Regions from separate parts of the Streptomyces sp. NPDC047049 genome, predicted to be linked through region 4. Evidence: riboswitches for the same ligand, from Rfam matches in the RefSeq annotation. Region 4 holds a riboswitch; each other region holds the start of a gene.

What was found. Region 4 has a riboswitch for cyclic di-AMP ahead of ABZ851_RS29685 (M23 family metallopeptidase). Riboswitches for the same ligand answer to the same signal wherever they lie in the genome.
Positions count from the first base shown of each region.
Region 1: it holds a riboswitch for cyclic di-AMP, as region 4 does, so the genes downstream of both, ABZ851_RS08165 (NlpC/P60 family protein) here and ABZ851_RS29685 (M23 family metallopeptidase) in region 4, are expected to answer to the same signal.
Region 2: it holds a riboswitch for cyclic di-AMP, as region 4 does, so the genes downstream of both, ABZ851_RS03990 (peptidoglycan DD-metalloendopeptidase family protein) here and ABZ851_RS29685 (M23 family metallopeptidase) in region 4, are expected to answer to the same signal.
Region 3: it holds a riboswitch for cyclic di-AMP, as region 4 does, so the genes downstream of both, ABZ851_RS12760 (C40 family peptidase) here and ABZ851_RS29685 (M23 family metallopeptidase) in region 4, are expected to answer to the same signal.

Region 1 is NZ_JBEYVM010000003.1:51,785-56,711, forward strand. It holds gene ABZ851_RS08155 (NlpC/P60 family protein) at 1-537, opposite strand, end outside; gene ABZ851_RS08160 (hypothetical protein) at 863-1,216, shown strand; gene ABZ851_RS08165 (NlpC/P60 family protein) at 1,425-2,573, opposite strand; cyclic di-AMP (ydaO/yuaA leader) riboswitch at 2,581-2,765, opposite strand; gene pcrA (DNA helicase PcrA) at 3,056-4,927, shown strand, end outside.
Region 2 is NZ_JBEYVM010000001.1:859,658-864,584, reverse strand. It holds gene ABZ851_RS03995 (aldo/keto reductase) at 1-739, opposite strand, end outside; gene ABZ851_RS03990 (peptidoglycan DD-metalloendopeptidase family protein) at 979-2,151, opposite strand; cyclic di-AMP (ydaO/yuaA leader) riboswitch at 2,163-2,345, opposite strand; gene ABZ851_RS03985 (DUF2332 domain-containing protein) at 2,602-3,801, shown strand; gene ABZ851_RS03980 (PP2C family protein-serine/threonine phosphatase) at 3,876-4,927, opposite strand, start outside.
Region 3 is NZ_JBEYVM010000004.1:287,427-292,353, reverse strand. It holds gene ABZ851_RS12775 (TetR/AcrR family transcriptional regulator) at 1-97, shown strand, start outside; gene ABZ851_RS12770 (ATP-dependent Clp protease proteolytic subunit) at 1,193-1,828, shown strand; gene ABZ851_RS12765 (hypothetical protein) at 1,834-2,142, shown strand; cyclic di-AMP (ydaO/yuaA leader) riboswitch at 2,421-2,620, shown strand; gene ABZ851_RS12760 (C40 family peptidase) at 2,625-3,098, shown strand; gene ABZ851_RS12755 (LysE family transporter) at 3,200-3,868, opposite strand; gene ABZ851_RS12750 (LysR family transcriptional regulator) at 3,940-4,872, shown strand; gene ABZ851_RS12745 (8-amino-7-oxononanoate synthase) at 4,891-4,927, opposite strand, start outside.
Region 4 is NZ_JBEYVM010000018.1:119,148-124,074, reverse strand. It holds gene ABZ851_RS29695 (HPr family phosphocarrier protein) at 190-471, shown strand; gene ABZ851_RS29690 (GntR family transcriptional regulator) at 777-1,466, opposite strand; gene ABZ851_RS29685 (M23 family metallopeptidase) at 1,732-2,511, opposite strand; cyclic di-AMP (ydaO/yuaA leader) riboswitch at 2,524-2,679, opposite strand; gene ABZ851_RS29680 (pitrilysin family protein) at 2,892-4,274, opposite strand; gene ABZ851_RS29675 (pitrilysin family protein) at 4,313-4,927, opposite strand, start outside.

The sequences.
Region 1 (4,927 bases), on a different contig from region 4:
CCGGCGCGCGTAACCGGCCACCGCGGTGGCCTGGTGGCTGCCCGCCCGCTCCAGCACCGCGGCGCCGTCCAGGTAGCGCTGCGGGTCAGCGGACAGCAGCAGCCGTACGGTCGGGTCGACGCCGCCGGAGCGGTACTGGCTGGCGGCCACGGTGCCCAGCTCGCCGCGGGCGGCGTTCAGTTCCGCCGTCCTGCGGGCGGCCTCGTCCTGCAGCCTGCTCAGCTCCTCGCGTGCGGCACCGGCGGCTTCCTTCGCGCCGTTGTAGCTCTGCGTGGCCACCTCTGCCTCCTGGTACAGCGCGTTGACCCGGTCCTTGACCCGGTCGGGGGTGAGCCGGTGCGCGGCCTGGCCGGCGCCGTCGGCCACGGCGGCGACGGGGGCACCCTCCGCCGCCGGAGCGAAGCCCGTGGCGGTGGCGGCGCCGGCCAGTGCCAGGGTGGCGGCCGTGCGGGCGGTGCGTGCGCTGCGTGCGCCGCCGGTGAGCGCGGCGAGCGGATGCTGCCGCGGCTTGCGGTGCGAGGCCACGGTGGCCCTCACTTCCTTCCCTTGGAGCCCGTGGGCCCGGCGGCGGTCCGCAACGAGGGAACGGACCGCCGCCGCACCTCACGGCGGGGCGGCCGACAGGACGCCGGTGGGAGGCCGGCGAGGGCGGGGAGTCGACCGCCTGGAGGAGGACGCTAAGCCGGGGTGTTGCGGTGATGAGTCCGCTTGCCCGGGATTGTTCGCTTTCGACCGGTGCCGGTGCGCAGGTGACCGTGGCGCCACGGCCGCACGGCCGGGAGCGGGCCCGGCCTGACCGAAGCGGCGATTGTGGGCGCCCTGCCTGAAGAGCCGTGCTATGCGGCGGCTACGATCCAGCACTATGGACGTAGTAATCAATCTCTTCGTCGGCCTGCACATCATCGGCATCGCCTCCCTGCTGGGCGGCTTCCTGACCCAGATGAAGGCGATGGGTGCGGGCACCGCCCGCTTCGTGCCGGCGATGCTGCACGGCGCGCTGACGATGCTGGTCACCGGCATCGTGCTGGTCGGCCTCAACCAGGCCGAGGGCCACAGCCTCAACACCCTCAAGCTCGGCATCAAGATGGCCGTTCTGGTGGTCATCCTGGGGCTGGTCTACGTCAAGCGGGACGACGAGAAGATCGCCCCGCCGCTCTTCGGCGCGGTCGGCGCGCTGACGGTGGCCAACATCTTCATCGCCGTGCTCTGGACCTGAGCGGACCGGCGGGCGCCCCGGGAGCCGGGCTCGGGGCGCGGGCCGGAGCGGCGGGCGCCCCGGAACCGGGCTCCGGGCGCCGGCGCAGGGGTTCCCCGAACGGCACACCGCGCGGTCATCGCACTCCTCATCCGGAGGCGACGGCCGCGCGGTGGCGTGTGGGGGGTTGCCGTGGGGGGTGGCCTGAAGGGGGAGCGGGGGCCGGGCCTCAGCCCGGGCGGACGCTCCCGTAGATCGGCATGTAGTAGATCGACTCCTCCCGGACGTTGGCGCCCGGGTGCGGGGCGTGGATCATCTTGCCGTCGCCTATGTACATGCCCACATGGCTGATGTCGTCAAAGAAGAAGACCAGGTCACCGGGCTTGAGGTCCTTGGTGGCGACCCGCTGGCCGGCCTTGACCTGGTCCCAGGTGGTCCGCGGCAGGCTGACGCCGGCCGCCTTCCACGCCGCCTGGGTCAGCCCCGAGCAGTCGTAGGAGCTGGGTCCGGTCGCACCCCACACATACGGCTTGCCGATCTGGGAGCGGGCGAACGCGAGCGCCTTCTCGGCCTGGGTGGAGGACGAACCCCCGGTCGAGCCGCCGTTGTCGGCGCCGCCACCGGTCTGGCCGCCGGACGTGCCGCCCCCGTCGTGCTGCTGGCGCTCCCGTTCCTGCTGCTTGCGGGCCTCCTCCTGGGCCTTGCGCTTGGCCGCCGCCTCCTTCTGGCGCTCCAGCTCCGCCAGCCGCGCCTTCTCCTGGGCGGTGAGCTGGGACAGCAGCTGCCGGGCCTCGGCCAGCTTCTGCTGGACGGACTGCTTGGACTCCTTGAGCGAGGCCTGCGAGGACTGCAGCCGCTCCAGGTCGCGGGTCGCCTCCGCCCGCTGCCGGGCGGCCGCGGCCTGCTGCTCCTGGTATTCGGAGACGGCCTCCTTCTGCCGTCCGGTCAGCCGCTCCATGAGGTGGCTGCGGTCGAAGAACTGCTGCGGGTCCTTGGCGAGCATCAGCTGCGCCGTCGGGTTCATGCCGCCGGTGCGGTACTGCGCCGACGCGAAGGTGCCCAGCCGGCGCCGGGCGTCGTTCATCTTCTCGGCGCGCTTGGCGGCGGCGTCGAGCAGTCCGTCGACACGGTCACGCTGGTCGTCGGTGTGCTCCTTGGCGGCGTTGTACTTCTGGGTGGCCACCTCGGCCTGGTGGTAGAGGTCGTCGACCTTCTGCTTGACCTCTTCGACGGTGGGCTTGGGCGCCCGGGGGGCCGCGTCGGCGGACTGCGAGAGCAGCGTGGCCGAGGCGAGGGCGGCGGTGGTGAGCCCGACCGCCGTACGCCGTCCTCCGGGCGAGGTGAGAATGCTGGTGCGCGGCTTGCGATGCGACGCCAAGGCCGGCGACTCCTTCCGTGGACCGCCTACCGGGTTAGCTGTCGGGTTCGGGCGGTGTCGCTGACGGAAGGCTTGCCCTACGGTCCGGATGTCCGCCGACGGCGGCTGTCCGGTCCGATTCACCCCGGTGGTGCTGGTGGGTCCCCGGCTCCGGGTGCCCAAAGGCAGGGCCGGACTCGGCGTGGGCGGCCCGTGCGGACGCTGTCGTCCACGGGGAGGCGGGCTGCCTGAGCGAGGACGTTAGCCAACTCGTGTGGCTCCTGTGAAGGCTGATGTTCGATATGCCCGAAACCTTTTTGTGACCTGAACGCGATGCGGGTGTTGGCGTGGCAGATGTCGGATTCGGGTAGACGGGCCGCCGACCGGTTCCATCCGGCCCCGGACGTCTGACCTGCCGCGCTGCCACGGCCCGCGGCGGAAGCGGGCCGCAATCGGCTACTGGGCCGCGGACTGTCAGTGCGGCGGCCTAGACTCGGTGGGCGATGAGCAGCCTCTTTGACGACAGCTTCCTGGCGGACCTCGGCCCCAAGGGCGAGGAGCACCCCCCGCCCCCCGAGGACGAGCACGGCCCGGCCCCGGAGGAGATCCCCGCCGACCTCTTCGGCGGGAGGTTCGACGCGCCCGTGCCCAGAGAGGCGTACTACCGCGACGGCGCCGCCCGTCCGGTCCTCGACCCGGCGACGCTGCTGGAAGGGCTCAACGACGAGCAGAAGGCCGCCGTGGTGCACACGGGCGGCCCGCTGCTGATCGTCGCCGGCGCCGGCTCCGGCAAGACCCGGGTGCTCACCCACCGCATCGCTCATCTGCTCGCCGAGCGCCATGTCCACCCCGGCCAGATCCTCGCGATCACGTTCACGAACAAGGCCGCCGGCGAGATGAAGGAGCGCGTCGAGGAGCTGGTCGGCCCGCGCGCCAACGCCATGTGGGTCTCCACGTTCCACAGCGCCTGCGTCCGCATCCTGCGCCGCGAGTCCAAGAAGCTGGGCTTCACCTCCTCCTTCTCCATCTACGACGCCGCCGACTCCAAGCGCCTGATGGCGCTGGTCTGCCGCGATCTGGACCTGGACCCCAAGCGCTACCCGCCCAAGTCCTTCAGCGCGAAGATCTCCAACCTCAAGAACGAGCTCATCGACGAGGAGACCTTCGCCGGGACGGCCGCTGGGGGCACCTCCCAGACGGAGTCTGGGGGAGGTTTCGAGAAGACGCTCGCCGAGGCGTACGCGATGTACCAGGCGCGGCTGCGCGAGGCCAACGCCCTGGACTTCGACGACATCATCATGACCACGGTCAACCTGCTCCAGGCCTTCCCGGATGTCGCCGAGCACTACCGCCGCCGCTTCCGCCACGTCCTCGTCGACGAGTACCAGGACACCAACCACGCCCAGTACACCCTCGTCCGCGAGCTGGTCGGCCCCGCCGAGACCGCCGCCGAGCTGTGCGTCGTCGGTGACGCCGACCAGTCGATCTACGCCTTCCGCGGCGCCACGATCCGCAACATCCTCCAGTTCGAGGAGGACTACCCGGACGCGACCACGATCCTGCTGGAGCAGAACTACCGCTCCTCGCAGACGATCCTCTCCGCCGCCAACGCCGTCATCGAGCGCAACGAGAACCGCCGCCCCAAGAACCTCTGGACGGACGCCGGAGCCGGCCCCAAGATCACCGGCTATGTCGCCGACACCGAGCACGACGAGGCGCAGTTCGTCGCCGACGAGATCGACCGGCTGACCGACGCCGGTGACGCCAAGGCCGGCGATGTCGCGGTCTTCTACCGCACCAACGCCCAGTCCCGGGTCTTCGAAGAGATCTTCATCCGGGTCGGACTGCCCTACAAGGTCGTCGGCGGGGTGCGCTTCTACGAGCGCAAGGAGGTCCGCGATGTCCTCGCCTATCTGCGGGTGCTCAGCAACCCCGAGGACACCGTCCCGCTCCGCCGCATCCTGAACGTCCCCAAGCGCGGCATCGGCGACCGCGCCGAGGCGATGATCGACGCCCTGTCGCTGCGCGAGAAGATCACCTTCCCGCAGGCACTGCGCCGGGTCGACGAGGCGTACGGCATGGCGGCCCGCTCCGCCAACGCCGTCAAGCGCTTCAACGTCCTCATGGAGGAGCTGCGCACCATCGTCGAGTCCGGCGCCGGCCCTGCCACGATCCTGGAAGCGGTCCTGGAGCGCACGGGCTACCTCGCCGAACTCCAGGCCTCCACCGACCCCCAGGACGAGACCCGGATCGAAAACCTCCAGGAACTCGCCGCCGTGGCCCTGGAATTCGAGCAGGACCGCGGTGAGGAGAATCCCGGCACGCTCTCCGACTTCCTGGAGCAGGTCGCGCTGGTCGCCGACTCCGACCAGATC
Region 2 (4,927 bases), on a different contig from region 4:
CGGTGTCGGCGTGCCGGGCCGCGCCGCCGGAGCGGGCGCTGTCGACGGTGGTTCCCGGGCGGTACTTGCCGGTCAGGAAGCCGGAGGCGAGGGCGTAGTACGGGACCGCGGCGAGGCCGTGGCGGGCGGCCGTGTCGGCGAGTTCGCCCTCGTAGGTGTCGCGGGAGACCAGGTTGTAGTGCGGCTGGAGGGCGACGTAGCGGGCCAGGCCCTCGCGGGCGGAGAAGGCCAGGGACTCCTCCAGGCGCTTCGCCGAGATGTTGGACGCGGCGATCTCGCGGACCTTGCCGGCCCGGACGAGGTCGTCGAGGGCGGTAAGGAACTCCCCGACCTCGACCGATTCGTCGTCGTAGTGGGTGTAGTAGAGGTCGATGTAGTCGGTGCGCAGACGGGAGAGGGAGAGGTCGACCGCGGACTTGATGGTGGCGGCGGACAGGCCCTTGTAGTCCGGATGGGCACCGACCTTGGTGGCGATGACGACATCGTCGCGGTTGCCGCGGGAGGCCAGCCAGTTGCCGAGGACGGTCTCGGATTCGCCGCCCTTGTTGCCGGGGACCCAGGCCGAGTAGACGTCGGCGGTGTCGATGAAGTTGCCACCGCCCGCGACGTAGGCATCGAGCACGGCGAAGGATTCGCTCTCGTCGGCCGTCCAGCCGAAGACGTTGCCGCCGAGGGACAGCGGGGAGACGGAGAGCGAGCCGAGGGACTGACGATTTCGGGGGGTGTGGGTCGCAGTCATGTGTGGTGGCAACGCCGGGGGGAGCGGAGTTATTCCTTCCGCTCCCCCCGGACGCTGCCGGTGCCACACGGCGCCCCGCGACGCCCTGGGATGCCCCTGACGCCCGCCGACGCCAACTTCTGTTGGACGGACGCCCGTTGAGGCCGCGCGTCACACCCCGAAGCTGCACATCACAAGCCGAAGCCTCACCTCACGCGCCCGCAGCCACACGCCACACGCCACACGCCGAAGACCGTGCGTCACACGTTGATGCCGTGATCGCGCAGCCACGGCATGGGGTCGATCGGGTCGCCGGCGTCCGGGCGCACCTCCAGGTGGAGGTGCGGGCCGGTGACGTTGCCGGTGGCGCCGACGCGGCCGATGACATCGCCCGTGCTGACCTTGCCGGAGGTCTTCACCATCGAGGACAGATGGCAGAACCAGAGTTCGGTGCCGTCGTCGAGGGTGAGGACGATGCGGTAGCCGTACGAGCCTGCCCAGCCGGCCTGGGTGATGGTGCCGGAGTGCACGGCCTTGACGGGAGTGCCGGTCGGCGCGGCGAAGTCCTGCCCGGTGTGGTCCGCGGCCCAGCGGTCGCCGGCCTGGCCGAAGCTCGCGGTGAGCGTGAACGAGGAGACCGGAGCGATGAAGCTCTTCGCCAGCTTGGCGAGGCGGGCGGCCTCCGCCTTCCGACGGGCCGCCTCTTCGGCCTCGCGCTTGGCCTCCAACTCGGCCGCCTTCTTGGCTGTTGCGGCCTTTTCGGCCGACTCCTGGTGGGCGTCGGCTTCCTCGGCGGCCGTCTGGAAAGCGGTGTGCTCGGCGGTCTCCCGGGCCTCCTGCTCGGCGGCGCCCTGCTGCGCGTCGGCCTGCTGGAGGATGCGGCTGCGCAGCGCCTCGCCGGCGTCCGCGCCCGAGTCCGTCCGGGTGGTCCGGGTGAGGGGACCGGCACCGGCCGGAGCCACCGCCTCGTCCGTTCCGGCTCCCGAGGCCGTGCCCGCATCCGAAGCCGCGCCCGCGTCCGAGCCCGCGTCCGAAGCCGCGCCCGCGTCCGAGCCCGCGTCCGATATGAGATCACCGACGCCGGGAAGCGACTTGGCGTCCGGCAGCTTGTCGGCGAGGTCGTCGGCCATTCCGCCGACGTCGGGCATCGAGATAGGAACCGGAGGGCGGCCCTCGGCCGTGGCCATCCCGCCGGCACCGACCGCCGCGATGACGCCGACGCCCAGGACCGTGCCACCGCGGGCGAGCCCGCTGCCACGCTGCTTGGCCACTCTGTGCTTGCCGCGGACCGAGCGGACGGAATCCTCGGTGGGATTCCATTCCTCCCACGGTCCGTCGTTGATGCTGTCCGCATGACCGGGGCCCGGGAAGGCACCTCGGTCATCGAGGTCGTAGGCGGACGGACCCTCGGGGGCAGGCCTGTTGGACGCCACGGGGGCGCTCTCCTTTCCTTCCTTCTCGCCTACCGGGTTAGCTGACGGGTTCGGAGCAGGAAGGTCTCCTACGGGCGCCCGCTGGCGGAGAGCGTCCGATTCACCCCAAGGAAGTGGTTCCCCGGTTCCCTTGGTGCAGTTCGAGGTGCTGGAGGTGCGTGAAAAGCGCGTGCGGGATTCGGCGTCTGCGCACGGTGCCGCCTCTTGCGACGGCTGGGACGACCGCGCTGCGTTATCGGACAGTAATAGAGAACGCAGCCGAATTCCAAGCCTTCCCGGGATTTCCTAGCGGCCTCCCAGGAGCTTTGGCCTGGACTTTTTCGGCCAGCATGGCTGCAAACCGGGCGAGTTGACCGTCCGCGCCTAAACGATCTCGCGGCGATTGTGCACCAGTCGTTATGCGGAGGGGTGCCCCTCGGTTACGGAACGTGAGAGCAGTAACGTCGGATCATGGCCGTCAACGTCGGGAACACCGGGAACACCCGTCACGCCGAGCGCACCGTGGTCGGCACATGGGGCTTGGCGGAGCGGTACCGGGAGTTCTCCTGGCGCCAGGCGCGGGGACGGTCCGCGGCGCATGAGGAGCTGAGCGCGCGGATCAGCCACGACCCGGAGCTCTGCGATCTGGTGTCGGGGTCGCTGCCGGCCGGCGGCGCACAGCAGCCGGAGCTTCTGCTCGCCGCCGTCCGCTACCTCGACGGCCCGCACGCCGAGCTGGGGCCGCGCGGCGAAACCGCGTACGGCCGCTGGCGCGAGTGGACGGTACGGCACTGGAACGAGGTGCGTGCGGTGATCATGCAGCGCTCGCCCCGGGCCGACGAACCGGCCCACTGCGCGACGCTGCTGCCGCTGCTCGCCCGCCTGCCGCAGCCGCTGGCGCTGCTGGAGGTCGGCACGTCGGCGGGGCTGTGCCTGCATCCCGACCGCTATCGCTACCGCTACCTGCGCCGGTACGAGGGCGATGGGGGAAGCGGCGCCCGTCTCACCGAGGCAGAGGCGAAGGCGGAGGCCGCGGCAGAGGCGGAGGTACGAACGGAGGCAGGGGCGCCGGAGAGCCCCCTGGTGCTGGAGTGCCGTACGGCGTGGACGGCCGACGAGCTGCTGCCCGCCCGGGGCCGGATGCCGCGGATCCTCTGGCGGGCAGGCATCGGCCTCGACCCGCTCGACCCGGCCGCCGAACCGGACGATCTGCGCTGGCTGCAGGCGCTCGTATGGCCGGGCGACGAGGAGCGCGCCGCGCGGCTGTCCGCGGCCGTCGAGGCGGTGCGGCCGGCGCCGCGGCCACGGCTGGTGCGCGGCGACCTGCTCCAGGAACTGCCCGCGCTCGCCGCCGAGGCGCCCCCCGGGGCCACACTGGTCATCTTCCACAGCGCCGCGCTGGCCGACCTCGCGCCCGCCCGCCGCGAGGAGTTCACGCATCTCGTACGGTCGCTGCTGCGCGGACGGCCCGGCGGCGGCCACTGGATCTCCCACGAGCACCCCGCCGTCCTGCCCTGGATCCCCGCCCCGGCGCACCGTTCGCCGCACCCGGCTGACGCCCGGCTGCTCACCCTCGCCCTGGACGAGCGCCCGGTCGCGCTCACCGGCCCGCACGGTGAGAGCCTGCACCGGTTCCCGGGGACGGAGGGCGTGGCGCAGGGCATGCCGTAGGGCGCGCCACGCACGGCGCCTTCCGCAGGGCAGCGCGAGCCGTGCCGGGACACGCCCCGCCGTGCACGGCCTCCCTACGCACTCATCGGCCGCTGCACCGCCAACAGGGCCATATCGTCGGCCGGTGCGCCGCCCGTATGCCGTGCGACATCCTCGACGAGCGTGTCCAGGAGGGCGTCCGGCCCCGGGAAACGACGGCCGCGCAGTCTGCTCGCCGGTTGGTAGAAGCGGCCCAGCAGGTCCCGGGCCTCGGTCACTCCGTCGGTGAAGAACAGCAGCAGGGCACCGGCCGGGAAGAACGTTTCGTCCGACCGGTCCGGCCAGCTCGCCACCTCGCCCATGCCCAGCGGCAGCGCCGGCGCCACGGGCACCAGCTCACGCACCCCGCCGTCCAGGGTGAGCAGCAGCGGGGGCGGATGGCCGCGGTTGAGCACACGCAGCACGGACTGCCCGTTGGCGGGGATCTCGGCGAGGACGGCAGTGGTGAACCCCTCGAACTGGTCGAGCCCCGCGCGCCGTCCGCCCTCCCGCTGCAGCGCCCGCTCCAGCCGGCCCGCCACCGCCTCCAGCGTCGTCTCCTGCTCCGCCGCCTCGCGGAAGGCACCGATGACGATCACCGCGGCCTCCACCGCCTCCAGCCCCTTGCCCCGTACGTCGCCGACGATCAGCCGTACGCCGTGCGGGGTGTCCTGCACCGCATAGAGGTCGCCGCCGATCCGGGCATCCGCCCGCGCGCCCACGTAGCGGGCGGCGACTCCGAGGCCGGCGAGCCGTTCGGGGGGCATGGGCAGTACGGCGCGCTGCGCGGCCTCCGAGATGTCCCGTACGGAGGCCAGCTGGGCATCGCTCCTCTGGACGCACCGGTTGAGCCCGAGGGCCAGCAGGGCGACCACGAAGATCATGACGCTCTCCGCCACGGATTCCTGGTAGTCCTCGACGGCGCCGCGGTAGGTGACGGCCCAGATCTCGCCGAGCACGGCGGCCAGGGACGTGACGGCGGTACTGCGCAGGGAGGAGAGCGACGCCGCGATCAGCGGGGCGGCGCAGAAGAAGGGCGCGGCCGTGTAACCGGCCGGCGTGACGGCACCGACGACGAGGCCCCCGGCGATCAGAAGCGCGGGAAGCA
Region 3 (4,927 bases), on a different contig from region 4:
CATCGCGCCTCTGTACCACCACGTCGTATTCGCCTTGCCCGTCGATCGCGAGTACGCGCGACGTCTGGTCCGCGATGTTCTGGCTATGGCTGAGTGACAGGCTGTCCCGCACATGCTGGACGCGCTGCTGGACCTGCACGGCGGCGTGAGCCGGAGACGGTGATGCCCGACCCACCTCGGTACCGATGTTCCCCGAGGCCGTCTCAGAAGCGGTCCTTTGCCCGAGCAAGATCAAACGTCACGGCCCGGCGGACGCGAAGCGCCGTTCTGGTTCCCGGAACTCGTTCTCACGCAAAGGTAATTCGGGGCACTTCTGAGAATGACAGCATGCCGGGCATGACGGCCCCTCAAGAAGCCTCCCCGAGCGACGCGGAGGACGTCCAGCGCCACCCCTGTCCGCGCTGCCGGGCCGAATGTGGAGACCGTGGACTTCGACAGCGCCGCGTCGGAACCGGGGGCTTCGGCGAGGGTGTTCTCCACGTCCCAGGTGGACAGGCCGCGGACGAACGAGGCGATCACCGGCGACTCCAGCACATTCGCCCGAGTCACCGCGGCGCCGAACAGACGCGAGCGAACGCCTCCGTGGTGCCCCGCACCCTGGGACGGGCCACCGTCACCGGTCCGGACGTCGTCTTGATGGCCACCTCGCGACGCCCGTTGCGGCGCCCGGCCCGCACCACCGGTCCGGCCCCCTCCGTCTCACCGGCCTCACCCTCAGCGGCGGCACCGGCGCACTCGCCGTGACGCACCTGGAGCTTGCCGAAGGGCCCAGGTCCCACTTGATGTCGGCCAGGTCGAGTCTGCATGCCTCGCTCACCCTGTGCCCGACCTGCGACATCAGTTTCGATGCGGTGTAGTTCCGTGCGTGAGGGCGAACTTGCGGCAGGTCGCCAGCCCGCCACCCCAGCCGGTGAACAGCGCCTGGCCACGGGCTCGGCCGGCGGGATCCGCAGGGCGGCGTCCTTGGTTACCCGCGGGCGGTCCGTCCCGTCGAGCGAGCATCGACGACCCGCCCGGTCATCCGAAGGGTCTCAACCTTGTGCCGCAGTTCGAGGAGAAGCTGTGAGATATCCGCCCTCAGCGAACAGTTAAAACTGCCTCTGACCTGGGACTTGTAACTGATCACCAGGATCTGCTGTCATTCTGACGGAACGTACGTCCTGTACATTTTTTACGGAGGAGAGGAGCAGACATGCTGCGACCGACGGCCCGCTATGTCCTTCCGGAGTTCACCGAGCGCACCGCCCAGGGGACGCGCACCATGGACCCGTATTCCAAGCTGCTCGGCGAGCGCATCATCTTTCTGGGCACCCCGATCGACGACACCTCTGCCAACGACGTCATGGCGCAGTTCATCCACCTCGAACACGCCGCGCCCGACCAGGACATCTCGCTCTACATCAACTCCCCCGGCGGCTCCTTCACCGCGATGACCGCCATCTACGACACGATGCATTTCGTGTCGTGCGACGTGGAGACCGTCTGCCTGGGGCAGGCCGCCTCGTCCGCCGCGGTGCTGCTGGCGGCCGGCACTCCGGGCAAGCGGCTGGCGCTGCCCGGCGCCCGGGTCCTGATCCATCAGCCGTCGTTCAGCGAACCCGTCCAGGGACAGGCCAGTGACCTGCAGATCCAGGCGACGGAAATGCTGCGCACCCGCGACGTACTGGAAGAGATGCTGGCGAAGCACACCGGGCAGACCCGCGAGCGGATCGCCACCGATATCGAGCGCGACAAGATCTTCGACGCCCCCGCCGCCCAGGAGTACGGCCTGATCGACCAGATCACCCGTAACCGCAAGCTGTCGGCGCTCCGGCCCGGGGCGCGGTGAGCCCGATGCTGCCGCCCGAACCACCACCGCTGCCCGCCCTGACCCGCGCGGAGGGGGAACTCATCGACAGCTACCTGGAAGTGATCGACCTGCTGGGCCGGATCAATCCGGCCCGCTGCGGGGGCACCTACAGCGGGCTGCGCGCCGCCCAGGCGCTGGTCGGCAAGGCCACCCGGCTGCGGGACGCCCTGACGCTGATGCACCAGCGGGGCGAGACCGAACTGCACCGCGCGACGCTGACCCGGGCACTGCGGGTGCTGGACGGTGAGCGGCGGGCCGGACTGGTGACGATGCCGCCACCCGAGGAAATCTGACCCGGCGCACGCTCCGAGGCTGCGCATACGGCGTAGCCTCCGCCCCCGATCTGAGGAGGCGACGAATTGCGCGGCGCGGACCCAATTCCTGCGGTCTCGGATGTTTCGCCCCTGGTCCGCGGGGTGCAACGCTCCGCGCCGCGGCACCTGAGGGAACAAATCTAACCATTCGGGCCAATTGTGACCCATCTCACATACGGCATTTTCAACTCGGAATTCGGCTGCCAGGTGCGTGACGATCCCTTCGACGACAAGACCCCGCCACAGCGACGGGGCGGTCCGGACGGGCGCCTAATCCCGCCGCCGTGCCGGACGTCCGGTCGACGAGGTGGACCGGCGGGAGCGGAGGACCCGAGCAGGACGGGGTCCCGGCCTACACGGCCGAGGGCTCCTTGGGGTGAAGCCGTACGCACGGCCGGGCATCTTCGCCTGCCCGAACCCGACAGGTCTTCCTTCGCAGGCGGCTGACGAAGGGTTTGCGCATGACCATGCGCATGCATACGCCGAATCTGCTGGCGCGCGCCGGCACCGTCACCGCTCTGACGCTGGTCACGCTCGGCGGGACCACCGTTGCGCCAGGAGCGGCCGGGAACGCCGAAGCCGCATCCGTGTCCGCCCATGCGCTGCGGATCGCGGCTTCCCAGAGCGGAGCCCCCTACCGGTACGGCGCCCAGGGGCCGCACGCCTTCGACTGTTCGGGGCTGATGCTGTACTCGTTCAAACGCGCCGGCCGGTTGCTGCCACGCACCGCCGCCGCACAGTACGGCCGCACCCGGCACATCCCGCCCGGCGCGCGCCGGCGCGGCGATCTGGTCTTCTTCCATTCGCGCAGCGGCATTTACCACGTCGGCATCTACGCGGGCCGGGGCCGGATGTGGCATGCGCCCAAGGCCGGGAGCGTGGTGCGGCTCGAACGGATCTGGAGCCGTTCGGTCTGGTACGGGCGGGTGGGCTGATCCTGCGCATTCATCTCACGATCGGTCAATTGCCGGTGCGTTCGGCAGATTTCCCCCGTGCCCACCGCACCCCGTGAATAGCCCTGGGCGCACCACCTCCCTCAGGACAGCGCCAGCTCGACGAGCAGGATGCCGCCCAGCGCCGTGAGCAGCGCTCCGGTGGTGGCTTCCAGGGCACGGGCCACCGAGGGGCGGCGCAGCCAGACGCCCAGCCGGTCGACCAGCAGGGCGACGGCGGGGAACCAGACCAGCGCCATGGCGACGACCATCGTGGCGAGCAGCAGCGTACGGGGCAGCGCGGGCGCTCCCGCCGGAACGAACTGCGGGAGCAGGCTGAGGAAGAGCACGGGTGCCTTCGGGTTGAGCGCATTGGTCAAGAAGCCCTGGCGCAGACTCCGCGTGGTGCCCAGGAGGGCGGTGTGCGGGCGGCCGTCGGCCGGGGTGCCCGCCGCCGTGCGGGCCGTGCCGTCCGTGGTGGCCGCCGGGCGCCGGACGGCCGCGATCAGGGCGCGGGTGCCGAGGTACAACAGGTAGCCGCCGCCCAGGAGTTGGACCGCGCCGAAGAGCGCGGGCACGGCGACCAGCACCGCCGCGAGCCCGGCCACCGCCAGAGCGGTGTGCACCAGCAGCCCGCCCGCGACTCCGACGGCGGCCGCCACCCCCGCCCGGCGCGAATCGAGCGCATGGCGCACCACGACCGCGAAATCCGCGCCCGGCATGGCGACCATGCCCGCGGCGACTCCGGTGAAGGCGATCAGCTGTCCGTCCATAGGAGCAGCTTCGCCGGTCGGAGGCTTTAATGGGTATTGGCAATGTTCTTGGTGAGCCTGAAGAGATTCTTATGTACGACCCCACCCGGCTGGCCGCCCTGGTAGCGGTGGCGGAGGCCGGTTCGATCACCCGCGCCGCCGCCCGGCTGGGCTACACCGCTCCGGCGCTCTCCCAGCAGCTCGCCAAACTGGAGCGGGAGGCCGGGGCGGCCCTGCTGGTGCGCCACCATCGCGGTGCCCGGCTGACGGCGGCCGGTGAGCTGCTGCTCGTACGGGCCCGGCGGGTCCTCGACGAACTGGACCAGGCGCGGCACGAGCTGTCCCGGCTGGCGGGGCTGTCCGGCGGGCGGCTGCGGGTCGGCACGTTCATGACCGCCGGCACGCATCTGCTGCCGCCCGCGCTCAGCGCGTTCCGGCGGGCCCACCCCGATGTGGAGCTGAGCGTGACGGAGTACGTCCCGCCGCAGGCGAGCGCGGCGGTGGCGCGGGGTGAGGTCGATCTGGCGCTGACGCACGAGTATGTGCCCGGCGAGGCGATGCCGGCGCCGGAGGGCGTCCGTCTGGAGCCGCTGCTGACCGAGGAGCTGGTGCTGGTCACCGCGCCCGGTCATGCGCTGTCGGCGGGCTCCGGACGCCTGCCGCTCGCCGAGCTGGCCGGTCAGCCGCTGGTCAGCATGGCACCGGCCAACCCCAACCGGCGCGGGGTGGAGGCCGCGCTGGCGGCCGCCGGGGCGAGTGTGGCGGTGCGCTGTGAGTCGCCGAGCTATGCGGTGGTGTGTGCGCTGGTGAGCGCCGGGCTCGGGGTGGCGGTGGTCCCGGAGATGGTGGCGGAGGGGTCGATGACACCGCTGGGAGTCCGCCGGGTGGACCCACCGGAACTGCACCGCCGGATCTCGGTGGCCTACCGCCCCGGAGGCACCCCCGCCGCGGACACCCTGCGCGCCCTGCTGCGCGGCGCCTTCCTCCGCCACTCGCCCGGGACGCCGGACACCGCCTGGGGCTGACTCCGCGCGGCGCCGGCTTCAGACCGTCGGCGCGGTGGCCACGATGGTGTCGACC
Region 4 (4,927 bases):
CGGCGCGCGTACGCTCGGGATGCGGGGCAGGCTGAGGATGCCGTACGGACGTACGCTCCGGCTCGGCCCGCGGGACCTCCCCCGGGAAGACCAAGGGCCGCAAAAAGGCCAGGACAAAGGGCTGCCCAGCACTCCCGGCAGCGTGAGAGACTGGTCTAGACAACAGTCACGACTTTGAAGGGCAACACCATGGCAGAGCGCCGCGTCAATGTCGGTTGGGCCGAGGGCCTGCACGCCCGCCCCGCGTCGATCTTCGTCCGTGCGGCCACCGCCTCCGGCGTCCCCATGACGATCGCCAAGGCCGATGGCAACCCCGTCAACGCGGCCTCCATGCTCGCGGTCCTGGGCCTGGGCGCCCAGGGCGGCGAGGAGATCGTGCTGGCCTCCGACGCCGAGGGCGCCGAGGAGGCACTCGACCGTCTGGCCAAGCTCGTCGCCGAGGGTCTCGAGGAGCTTCCCGAGACCGTCTGAGTCCTCCAGGACTTCTGCTGCTGCGGCCCCGCCGCGGCGACCGGTGACCGGTTGCCGCGGCGGGGCCGTTTCGCTGTGCCCGGGATATCGGAGACGACGCCTCGATATCGGGGACGCAAAAAGAAAGCGTGCGCTAATCAATTCCTCCGATGCGGACCTATGGCAGCACGCAGGGCAGCGCAGCACTTATTGCCGGCACAGCACGCATGACGACACGCATACATACTGAATGCCGACGGGGACGAAACCGTAATCTCGCCCCCTCCCGAATCCCCTTCCGCACTTCTTTGTATACGGCGCGATTGTTAAGGGCGGGCGCGGACTGTGTTGACGGGCGGTTTCGGATCCCTCACCTCTGCCCTGGCGGGGCGCCGGAGCCGGTACACCGGGAGTGCGCGTTCGACATGAGCCGCCATCAGGGCACGGGCCCGTTCCGCGTCTCCGCGGGCCACCGCGTCCAGCACCGCGCCGTGTTCGTCCCACGACTCCCCCGTACGGGCGGGCAGTTCCACGGCGTACATCCACTCGATCTTGCGCCGCAGCTGGGTCAGCAGCGCCGTCAGGCTGGGGCTGCCGGCCGCCTGGGCCAGCGTCTCGTGGAACCAGCCGTCCAGTTGGCGCAGATCAGCCGGGCTGCCGTGACGGGCCCGCTCACGGCCTAGCCGTACCAGGCCGCGGAGCACCTTGAGGTGAGCCGGGCTACGGCGGACGGCCGCGCGGGCGGCGCCCAGCGGCTCCAACAGGGCGCGGACGTCGAGGAGATCGGCGGCCTCCTGCTCGGTGGGCTCGGCGACGCAGGCGCCCGCGTGGTGGCGGGTGGTGACAAACCCTTCGGACTGCAGGGTCCGCAGCGCCTCACGGACCGGCACCCTGGAAACGCCGTACCGGGCCGCAAGGATCTCTTCGATCAGCCGGCTCCCCGGCGCCAGCGCACCGGAGACAATGTCATCGCGAATCGCCGTGCACACCGCATGAGCGGAAATATGGCCTCGCATCTTCCGTGCCTCCGCCGTCATCCCCTGGAAACGCCGCCGATCGGCGCCTTTTCCGTGACTCTATTCGACCGGAACGCCTTTCCGGCGGACTCCGGTTATTCAGGGAAATTTTTTGGCCGGAAGTTGGCGGGAGGGCGCCGCATATCCCCGGCCCCACTGCCGGGGCGCCGGATACGCCGAAGCCCCAGCCGTGGAGCCGGGGCTTCGGGCGGACGCTCGGAGGGGGCGCGGCCCTATGAGGAGCGCGGGCGGACGGGGCGGAAGGTCAGACGTTGACGCCGTGCGAGCGCAGGTACGCGACCGGGTCGATGTCCGAGCCGTAGTCGGCGCCGGTGCGGGCCTCGAAGTGCAGGTGCGGGCCGGTGGCGTTGCCGGTGGCGCCGGAGAGGCCGATCTGCTGGCCCGGGGTGACGTGCTGGCCGACCGAGACGCCGAGCGACGACAGGTGACCGTACTGGGTGTACGTACCGTCGCTCATCTTGATCACGATGTTGTTGCCGTACGAGCCGCCCCAGCCCGCCTCGACGACGGTGCCCGTGCCGACGGCGTGGACGGAGGTGCCGGAGGCGGCGTGGAAGTCGATGCCGGTGTGGCTGCCCGAGGACCACAGGCCGCTGGAGGCCTTGTACGAGGTGGACACGTAGGAGTCGGCAACGGGGGCGACGAAGGTGTTGAGGCGCTTGCGCTCCGCCTCACGGGCGGCGCGCTCCTTGGCCTTGCGGGCGGCCTCGACGCGCCGCTTGGCCTCCTCGGCCTGCTTCTTGGCCACGGCCTCGGCCTTCGCCTTCGCCGCCGCGGCCTCCGCCTCGGCCTGCTGCTCGTCGGCCTGGGCCGCGACGTGGTTGGCGAGCTCGTCACCGAGCACCACGGCATGCTGCAGACCGGTGTCGTGGGTGCGGGCCTCGTCCGTGGCCGCCAGCGCCGGCGAGGCCACGGAGGCGACCACGCCGCCGGCCGCGAGGGTGGCTATGCCGGCGATGTTGCGGGGCGTCCTAACGGGGCGGCTCGTACGGCGGTGCTTCCCGGTGGCACGGATGAACGCCATGTACTGGCTTGTCCTTTCCCTCCTTCTCGCCTACCGGGTTAGCTGACGGGTTCGGAGCAGGAAGGTCTCCTACGGGCTCCTCCGGAGGGGAGCCCGATTCACCCCAAGGGACTCTGGGTCCCCGGCTCCCCTGGCTCGCGCCGTACGGGGACTCGGCGATGACTGTCCGGTGCCACGGTTGTGGCGGAGTTGTGACGAACAGCCGGACCGACGCTAAACGGGGCAACTTTCAATCGGCAAACAGAACCGCTTTTTTGTGCGGGATGCCACAAGAACCGAGGCACCGGCCGCAACAAACCGGACATACGGCAACTCCCGTGGCGGACCGTCGCCACGGGAGTTGCTTTGTCGATATGTGACCTTCCGTCACATGGCGGGGACTAGCCGCCGACGACCGTCACCTCACCGATGCCCAGCGCCTTGATGGGCTCGGCGATCTGCGCCGCATCGCCCACCAGGACCGTCACCAGCCGGTCCACGGGGAAGGCGTTGACGGCCGCCGCGGTCGCCTCCACCGTGCCGGTCTCCGCGAGACGGACGTACAGCTGCGCCTGGTAGTCGTCCGGCAGGTGCTGCTCCACCTGGTCGGCGAGGGTGCCGGCAACGGCTGCCGCGGTCTCGTACTTCAGCGGCGCGACCCCGACGAGGTTCTGTACGGCGACATCCCGTTCGTCGTCCGTCAGCCCCTCTGCCGCGAGGGTGCGCAACACCTTCCACAGGTCCTCGAGCGCCGGGACGGTGGAGGCGGTGTCCACCGACCCGCTGATGGCGAGCAGCGAGGCACCCGTGGCCCCCTCGGGGGACGTGGGGGCGGTGGAGCGCAGCACCTGGCCGAAGGCGCGCACCCCGTAGGTGTAGCCCTTCTCCTCGCGCAGAACACGGTCCAGACGGGAGGTGAGGGTGCCGCCCAGGCAGTACGTGCCGAGGACCTGCGCGGGCCACACCCGGTCGTGCCGGTCGGCGCCGATACGCCCGATGAGCAGCTGCGTCTGGACGGCGCCGGGGCGGTCCACGATCACCACGCGGCCGGTGTCGTCGGCGACGATCGGCGAGGCCTTCAGCGGCTCGGCCGACGAGCCACGCCACGCGCCGAGCGTCTCGGCGAGCGCGGCGTCCAGGTCGACACCGGTGAAGTCACCGACGATGACGGCAGTGGCCGTCGCGGGCCGTACATGGGCGTCGTAGAAGGCGCGCACGGCCGCGGCATCGACGCGCCCGACGGTCTCCTCGGTGCCCTGGCGCGGCCGCGACATACGGGACGTGGCCGGGAACAGCTCCTTGGACAGGGCCATCGCCGCGCGCCGGGCCGGGTTGGCGAGCTCGTGCGGGATCTCGTCGAGACGGTTGCGCACCAGCCGCTCGACCTCGCTCTCCGGGAAGGCGGGAGCGCGCAGCGCGTCGGCGAGCAGGCCGAGCGCGCGCGGCAGCCGGGACGCCGGCACCTCGAGGGAGACCCGTACGCCGGGGTGGTCGGCGTGCGCGTCCAGGGTGGCGCCGCAGCGCTCCAGCTCGGCGGCGAACTCCTCCGCGTCGTGCTTGTCGGTGCCCTCGGACAGGGCACGCGCCATGATCGTGGCGACGCCGTCCAGGCCCTCGGGTTCGGCCTCCAGGGGAGCGACGAGGTTGATCTCGACGGCGACGACCTGCTGGCCGGGGCGGTGGCTGGTCAGGAGGGTGAGCCCGTTGGGCAGTTGGCTGCGGTCGGGGGCCGGGAAGGCCCACGGCCTGGGTGCGCCGCCCTGGGGCTGCGGGTGAAAGTCCATGCTGCTCACGGGGGAATCGGCGTGGGTGGTGGCGTCGCTCACTGGTCCGCCTCCCCTTCCTCGGTGTCGGCGGCGTCGGTCGGCTCGGTGGGCTCGTAGACGAGCACCGCGCGGTTGTCGGGGCGCAGCCGGGCCTTGGCGACCGCCTGCACCTCCTCGGGAGTGATGTCCAGGACGCGCTGCACGGCGGTCAGCGCCAGCTGCGGGTCGCCGAACAGCACGGCGAAGCGGCACAGTTCGTCGGCGCGGCCGCTGACCGTGGCCAGCCGGTCCAGCCATTCGCGCTCCAGCTGGGCCTGTGCCCGCTCCATCTCCTCCGGGGTCGGGCCCTCGGCGGCGAAGCGGGCCAGCTCCTCGTCGACCGCGCGCTCGATGCCGGGGACCTCCACGCCGCCGGACGTCTTCACGTCCAGCCAGCCCAGCGAGGGCGCGCCGGCCAGCCGCAGCAGGCCGAAGCCGGCCGCCACGGCGCTGCGGTCACGGCGCACCAGCCGGTTGTAGAGGCGGGAGGACTCACCGCCGCCCAGGACGGTCAGCGCGAGGTCGGCGGCGTCCGCCTCACGGGTGCCGTCGTGCGGCAGACGGTAGGCCGCCATCAGGGCACGGGCGGGCACGTCCTCCTCGACGACCTCGCGCAGCTCGCCGCCGATGAC